2 regions of the Flavonifractor sp. An52 genome follow, and region 1 is predicted to be linked to the other one. Evidence: a T-box and tRNA genes for the amino acid it is inferred to sense, from the RefSeq annotation. Region 1 holds a T-box; the other holds one or more tRNA genes.
What was found. The T-box of region 1 lies ahead of B5G06_RS03555 (valine--tRNA ligase). A T-box ahead of a tRNA ligase gene usually reads a tRNA of that ligase, here a tRNA-Val.
Positions count from the first base shown of each region.

Region 1 (3,599 bases):
TAGTGTGGACAGAAGGGAGCAAAAGGATACCTGCCGGCCCCTGTTGGAACAATGTGCGGGGGGTGTCAAGGAGCCGCGGGAAAAAAGGAGGAAATTTGTCCATTCTGCTCTTGCCGGAACGGGGGGAAATATGATACGATAGAAAAAATTCAAAAGGGGAAATGAAGCGTCATGCGGCATTTGATCGACTTTGGAGACCTGTCAAGGGCGGAGTGGGATTCCCTGTACCAGCGGTGCAGTGATATTATGGACCACCCCGCCGATTTTATGGACGCCTGCCGGGGGCGGGTGATGGCCAGCCTGTTCTATGAGCCCTCTACCCGCACCAACTTTTCCTTCCAGACCGCCATGCTGCGGGTGGGCGGTACCGTGTTCGGCTTTGCCGATCCCAAATCCACCTCCACCGCCAAGGGCGAGACCCTGAAGGACACCATCAAGATGGTGTCCGGCTACGCCGATGTGGTGGTCATGCGTAACCCCAAGGAGGGCGCCGCCAAGGCTGCTTCTCTTTACTCTGATGTACCGGTGATCAACGCCGGCGACGGCGGCCATATGCACCCCACCCAGACCACCGCCGACCTGACCACCATCACCCGCCTGCGGGGCGGTGTGGATGGTCTGTCCGTGGGCCTGTGCGGTGACCTGAAGAACGGCCGTACCGTTCACTCCCTCATCAAGGCCCTGGCCAAGTTCAAGGGCATCAAGTTTTTCCTCATTGCTCCCCGTGAGCTGGCGGTGCCCGAATATATGCGGGCCTTCATGCGGGAGAATGATATGTGGTTTACCGAGGTCACCGGCCTGGAGGCCGTCATTCCCCAGCTGGATGTGCTCTATATGACCCGTATCCAGCGGGAGCGCTTTGTGGATCCCCTGGAGTACGAGCGGTGCAAGGGCATTTACGTCCTCACCCGCCGGAAGCTGGACCGGGCCCGGAAGGACCTGCTGGTGATGCATCCCCTGCCCCGTGTGGACGAGATCGCCATCGACGTGGACGACGATCCCCGGGCGGTCTACTTTGAGCAGGCCCGCTATGGTATGTATGCCCGTATGGCGCTGCTCACCGACCTGGCCAATCAGGACCGTATGAGCCCCGGCGCCGTGGAGATCGGCACCAAGCCGGTGTGCTCCAACCCCAACTGCATCACCCAGACCGAGCACTACCTGCCTCCCTTGGTGAAGCAGAACGGCGGCGTGGATTGCTGCGCTTACTGCGACAAGGAACTGCGGTAAGCCAGAGGCTTGACATTTTCCCGAAAAGTGCATATACTATGTCCCAAAGGCTAAGATGGGAAGGAGTACCCCCGCGAAAGGTACAGAGAGGAGCCGGTTTGGTGCAAGGCTCTCCGGCGGTGGGGGGAAGGTCGTCCCAGAGCTCTGCCCCTGAACCACAGTAGGGGGCGGCGGAATCCTCCCGTTACAGAGGCAATGAGTGTCCTCATTTGAGGAAATTCAGGTGGTACCGCGGACTAACAGGTTCGCCCTGAGCAACAGCTTGGGGCGAACTTTTTTTGCCCCGAAAAGGAGTGTAACAGATGAAGAAAGAACTTCCCAAGGTCTATGAACCCCAGGAGGTGGAGGGCCGCGTCTACGAGATGTGGGAGAAAAACGGCTGCTTTGAGGGCCACCGTGATCCCGACAAGAAGCCCTTCACCATCGTCATGCCGCCCCCCAACGTCACCGGCCAGCTCCACATGGGCCACGCCATGGACTCCACCCTCCAGGATATCCTGATCCGCTTCAAGCGGATGCAGGGCTACGCCGCCCTGTGGGTGCCCGGCACCGACCACGCCGGCATCGCCACCCAGATCAAGGTGGAGGAGGAGCTGCGCAAGAACGAGGGCCTGTCCCGCTACGACCTGGGCCGGGAGAAATTCCTGGAGCGGGTGTGGGACTGGAAGCACAAGTACGGCAACCGCATTGTGGAGCAGCAGAAGAAGCTGGGCGCCTCCTGCGACTGGTCCCGTGCCCGGTTCACCATGGACGAGGGCCTCAGCAAGGCCGTCCGCCATGTGTTCGTGTCCCTGTACAAGAAGGGCCTCATTTACAAGGGCTCCCGCATCATCAACTGGTGCCCCCACTGCGTCACTGCCCTCAGTGACGCCGAGGTGGAGTATCAGGACAAGCCGGGCAACTTCTGGCACATCCGCTACCCCATCCAGGGAGAGGAGGGCCGGTACGTCATCGTGGCCACCACCCGGCCTGAGACCATGCTGGGCGACACCGGCGTGGCGGTCAACCCCAACGACGAGCGGTACAAGGACATTGTGGGCAAAAAGTGCATTCTGCCCCTGGTGGGCCGTGAGATGCCCATCGTGGCCGACGAGTATGTGGACATGGAGTTCGGCACCGGATGCGTGAAGATGACTCCCGCCCACGACCCCAACGACTTTGAGGTGGGCCTGCGGCAGAACCTGGAGACCATCCGTGTGCTGGACGACAACGGCAAGGTGGTGGAGGGCTACGGCCGCTACTCCGGCATGGACCGCTACGAGGCCCGGAAGGCCATTGTGGCCGACCTGGAGGAGCAGGGGTATCTGGTCAAGGTGGAGCCCCACCAGCACAACGTTGGTACCTGCTACCGCTGCCACAACGACGTGGAGCCTCTCATCTCCGCCCAGTGGTTTGTCAAGATGAAGCCTCTGGCTGAGGAGGCCCTGCGGGTGGTCAACGAGGGCGAGGTCAAGTTCGTCCCCGATCGCTTCTCCAAGATCTACACCAACTGGATGGAGAACGTTCATGACTGGTGTATCTCCCGCCAGCTGTGGTGGGGCCACCAGATCCCCGCCTGGACCTGCCAGGAGTGCGGTCACATCACCGTGTCCGAGGACGATCCCACCGAGTGCGAGCACTGCCACTCCAAGAACATCAAGCAGGAGGAGGACGTGCTGGATACCTGGTTTTCCTCTGCCCTGTGGCCCTTCTCCACCCTGGGCTGGCCTGAGGAGACCGAGGACTACAAGTATTTCTATCCCACCGACGTGCTGGTCACCGGCTACGACATCATCTTCTTCTGGGTGGCCCGCATGATCTTCTCCGGCTGTGAGCATACCGGCAAGCCCCCCTTCCACACTGTGTTTATCCACGGCCTGGTGCGGGACGACAAGGGCCGCAAGATGTCCAAGTCCCTGGGCAACGGCATTGATCCCCTGGAGATGGCCAACCAGTACGGCGCCGACGCCCTGCGCTTCAACCTGGTGACCGGCAATTCCCCCGGAAACGATATGCGCTTCTACACCGAGCGGTGCGAGGCCATGCGCAACTTTGCCAACAAGATCTGGAACGCTTCCCGCTTCCTGATGATGAACCTGACCATCGACCAGTGCCAGCTGCCCGACAAGCTGGAGCTGGAGGACAAGTGGATCCTGTCCAAGCTGAACAGCGTCATCCCCGAGATCACGGAGAACATGGAGCGCTACGAGCTGGGCGTGGCCGCCCAGAAGGTGTACGACTTCATCTGGGATTCCTACTGCGACTGGTATATCGAACTGACCAAGACCCGCCTTCAGGGTGAGGACGAGGACTCTAAGGTGCGTGCTCAGCAGGTGCTGTGCTACGTGCTCACCCAGATCCTGAAGCTGCTCCATCCCTTTATGCCCTTC
Region 1 covers NZ_NFIB01000006.1:55,124-58,722, forward strand. Annotated here, with positions in the region: gene pyrB (aspartate carbamoyltransferase) at 172-1,230, shown strand; T-box leader at 1,274-1,486, shown strand; gene B5G06_RS03555 (valine--tRNA ligase) at 1,533-3,599, shown strand, end outside.

Region 2 (3,599 bases), on a different contig from region 1:
TGATCTTGCCCTTGCCTTCGTCACCCCAGTTGGCGCCTACAATTGCTTTCACCATATTGGATTCCTCCTGCCGCGGGGATTCGCGCATTGGCCTTTTCCCGTCGGCAATCCATGGGGATATCATTCCCCATGCGGTATTATAGTACGCTTTCTCCCTTGAATCAAGGCAAAAAAAGAGAAAAAATGTCATAAAATGATTGCCATCACCTTCCAGAACACCGCGTTTTGTTGGAAAAGTAAAAAAAGAGGTTTACTTCCACACTTCACTTTGATAAAATAAGAAAAACGGGCGGCTAGGAAGCTGCCCGCCGGTTTCCGAAAGAGAATCATCAGGAGGTCAAATACTCTATGACGAAAAACGAAAAGCGGGAACACAGTGATCTGCTGTATGAAGCGATCCTCACCCTGAAGGACCTGGACGAGTGCCGGAAGTTCTTTTCCGATCTCTGTACGGTGGCGGAACTGCGGGCCATGGAACAGCGGTTTGAAGTGGCAATGCTGTTGTCCGAGGGCATGATCTACAACGACATTCTGGAGCGCACCGGCGCTTCCAGCGCCACCATCAGCCGGGTGAACCGGTCTTTGCAGTACGGTGCCGACGGCTATCAGGCAGTGCTGCCCCGGATCAAGGAGAAGCAGAGCGGCAATGGCGTATGAATATCTGGCCGGCTGTTATGACCGTTTTACAGCCGACGTTCCTTACGCCGCCTGGGCCGACTATCTGGAGAAGCACTTTGCCCGCAGTAAGCTGCCCATCCATACCGTGCTGGACCTGGCCTGCGGTACTGGTACCCTGACCTGTGAGTTGGCCCAGCGGGGGTACGAGATGATCGGCGCCGACCTGTCGGAGGAGATGCTGGCCCAGGCAGCCGAGAAGGCCCGGGACGTGGAGGGGATTCCTCCTATCTTTCTGCACCAGGCCATGGAGAAGCTGGACCTGTATGGTACCATCGACGCCTGTGTCTGTTGTCTGGATAGTGTAAACTATGTTACCCAGCCCAAAAAACTGGCACGGGCCTTTCAGCGGGTCCATACCTTTTTGATGCCGGGAGGACTGTTCCTCTTTGACATCAATACCCCGGACAAGCTCAAGGGGCTGGACGGTCAGCTTTTCATGGATGAGGACGAGGACGCCTGCTGTATCTGGCGGGCGGAATACTCGCCCCGCCGGCGTATCTGTAGCTACGGCTTTGATATCTTCTGCCGGGAGGAGAATGGACTGTGGAGCCGGATGGAGGAGGTCCATGAGGAATACGCCTATGAGCCGGAAGAGCTGGAGCAGATGCTGCGCCAGGCCGGTTTCCGGCAGATCAAGCAATATGGCGAACTGAAGATGCGCCGCCCCGAACCGGGGGAACAGCGCATCTTTTTCGCCGCACGAAAGGAATTTTAAACGTATGTCAGATTCGATCATTCGCGTTCTGGCTAAGGACGCTCCTGTCAAGGCCTCGGCCATTTCCGCCCGGGCCATGGTGGAGCGGGCCAGACAGATCCATAAGACCCTGCCGGTGGCTACTGCGGCTCTGGGCCGCTCCCTGATGGCCGCCTCCATGATGGGCAACCAGCTGAAGGAGGAAAACGGCTCTGTCACTCTGCGGATCAAGGGCGACGGACCTCTGGGGGGCATTACTGTGGTGTCCGACAGCGCCGGAAATGCCAGGGGCTATGTGGTCACCCCCCTGGTTGATCTGCCTTTGAAGGGCCCTGCCAAGTTGGATGTGGGTTCTGCTGTGGGCAAGGACGGCTCTCTTACCGTCATCAAGGACATGAACATGAAGGAGCCCTATGTGGGTACCATCCCTCTGGTATCCGGTGAGATCGCCGAGGATATCACTTCTTATTTTGCGGAAAGTGAGCAGATCCCTTCCGCCTGCGCCTTGGGTGTGCTGGTGGACGTGGATCAGAGTGTGCTGTGCGCCGGTGGTTATCTGATTCAGCTGCTGCCTGGTGCAGACGACAGCGTTATTACTGCTATTGAAGAGGGCATTGCCAAGGTGGGCCCCGTTACCGAGGCTATGCGCAACGGTGAGAGTGCCCGCAGCCTGGTGGAGCGTGTTCTGTCTGCCTTTGACCTGGAGGTCCTCAGTGAGGAGCCGGTGGAGTACCGCTGCTATTGCAGCCGTGAGCGGGTGACCCGCGCCCTCATCAGTATGGGCCGGGAAGAACTGGAGTCTCTCATCAAAGATCAGGGCAAAGCAGAGCTCACCTGCCAGTTTTGCGACAAGGTTTATGACTTTACAGGCGAGGAATTGCAAGGCCTTCTGAATTCGATTTGATTTTTTGAAAAAAATCGAAAAAAGTTGTTGACAACTGGGGGTCGTTCTTGTATAATAACTTTCGTCGCTTGGCCCGACAGCCAAACGAAAGCGAAAGAAGAACGAGGGAGCATAGCTCAGCTGGGAGAGCGCATGCCTTACAAGCATGATGTCACAGGTTCGAGCCCTGTTGTTCCCACCACTCCCTTTCTGGGAGCTCCCGTACCCCCTACCGTCTGGCGCGGTAGTTCAGTTGGTTAGAACGCCGGCCTGTCACGCCGGAGGTCGAGGGTTCAAGTCCCTTCCGCGTCGCCATTCGCCTCTGTAGCTCAGTTGGTAGAGCAGGGGACTGAAAATCCCCGTGTCGCTGGTTCGATTCCGGCCGGAGGCACCACCGTTCCTGGTGGATACCGCAAGGTATCCACCAGGGGCACCTTTAAAATCCAGGCATATGTGTTCCGTTCTTTTCATAGGATGGAAACAAATGCAGGTGTAGCTCATCTGGTAGAGCGCCACCTTGCCAAGGTGGAGGTAGCGAGTTCGAGCCTCGTCACCTGCTCCAAAAATGATAAAAGGAAGGTCCGCCCTTCCTTTTATCCATATGGCGACATAGCCAAGTGGTAAGGCAGAGCTCTGCAAAAGCTCCACCCCCAGTTCGAATCTGGGTGTCGCCTCCAGAAGAAGAAGCACCTGCAAAGCAGGTGCTTCTTTTTGATTTCTTGAGCGATTAAAATATTTGGCGTAAATGCACCGCTCACTGCTTGGGCTGCTAGTCTTAGCTTGCATCTATATTGTTTGGATAAGAAGAGAACCGGTTATCAGAAGGTAACCGGTTTTCTTCTTTGTATATACTGGAAAATATCATATGATATGGTATAATGAGAAAAATGTAGAACAACAGTATGGTGGAGAGGGGAAGTGCGGATATGAAGAAAAAGAGAAGATCGAAGAGACGCAGGCGGAGCGCCTCCGGTGTGGTGCTGCTGATTGTTTTGTTTCTGGTGATAGGCATAGGTGTGGTGCTGGTGCGGATGCTGCTCTCGCCCAAGGAAGGGTCTACAGCGGCCTCTCCGACTGAAACAGAATTACCCTTACCCCAGGTCACGACAAGTCTTCAGACGCCGTCTGCGGTCGTTACAGGGCGCCCTGATAAGGAAGATCCGGAGAGCATTCTCTACCAATATCTCTATGAACAGGTAGACGGGCAGCAGCAGGTAGTGAACTTTACAGCGGAAGATATGAGCATGGAGCAAATCGGGCAAGTGCTGGAACAGCTCCAGCGTCAGCCGGAATTCTTCTGGTTGAAAGGCTACGAATTGGCTGGCAGCGGCACAGAGTACCAGG
Region 2 covers NZ_NFIB01000028.1:22,748-26,346, reverse strand. Annotated here, with positions in the region: gene B5G06_RS10905 (adenylosuccinate synthase) at 1-55, opposite strand, end outside; gene B5G06_RS10900 (YerC/YecD family TrpR-related protein) at 349-657, shown strand; gene B5G06_RS10895 (class I SAM-dependent DNA methyltransferase) at 647-1,393, shown strand; gene hslO (Hsp33 family molecular chaperone HslO) at 1,398-2,276, shown strand; tRNA gene B5G06_RS10885 (tRNA-Val) at 2,382-2,457, shown strand; tRNA gene B5G06_RS10880 (tRNA-Asp) at 2,494-2,570, shown strand; tRNA gene B5G06_RS10875 (tRNA-Phe) at 2,574-2,649, shown strand; tRNA gene B5G06_RS10870 (tRNA-Gly) at 2,742-2,817, shown strand; tRNA gene B5G06_RS10865 (tRNA-Cys) at 2,859-2,932, shown strand; gene B5G06_RS10860 (transglutaminase domain-containing protein) at 3,182-3,599, shown strand, end outside.
Region 2: it has a tRNA-Val gene. The T-box ahead of B5G06_RS03555 (valine--tRNA ligase) is inferred to sense a tRNA for this amino acid. The anticodon was not compared.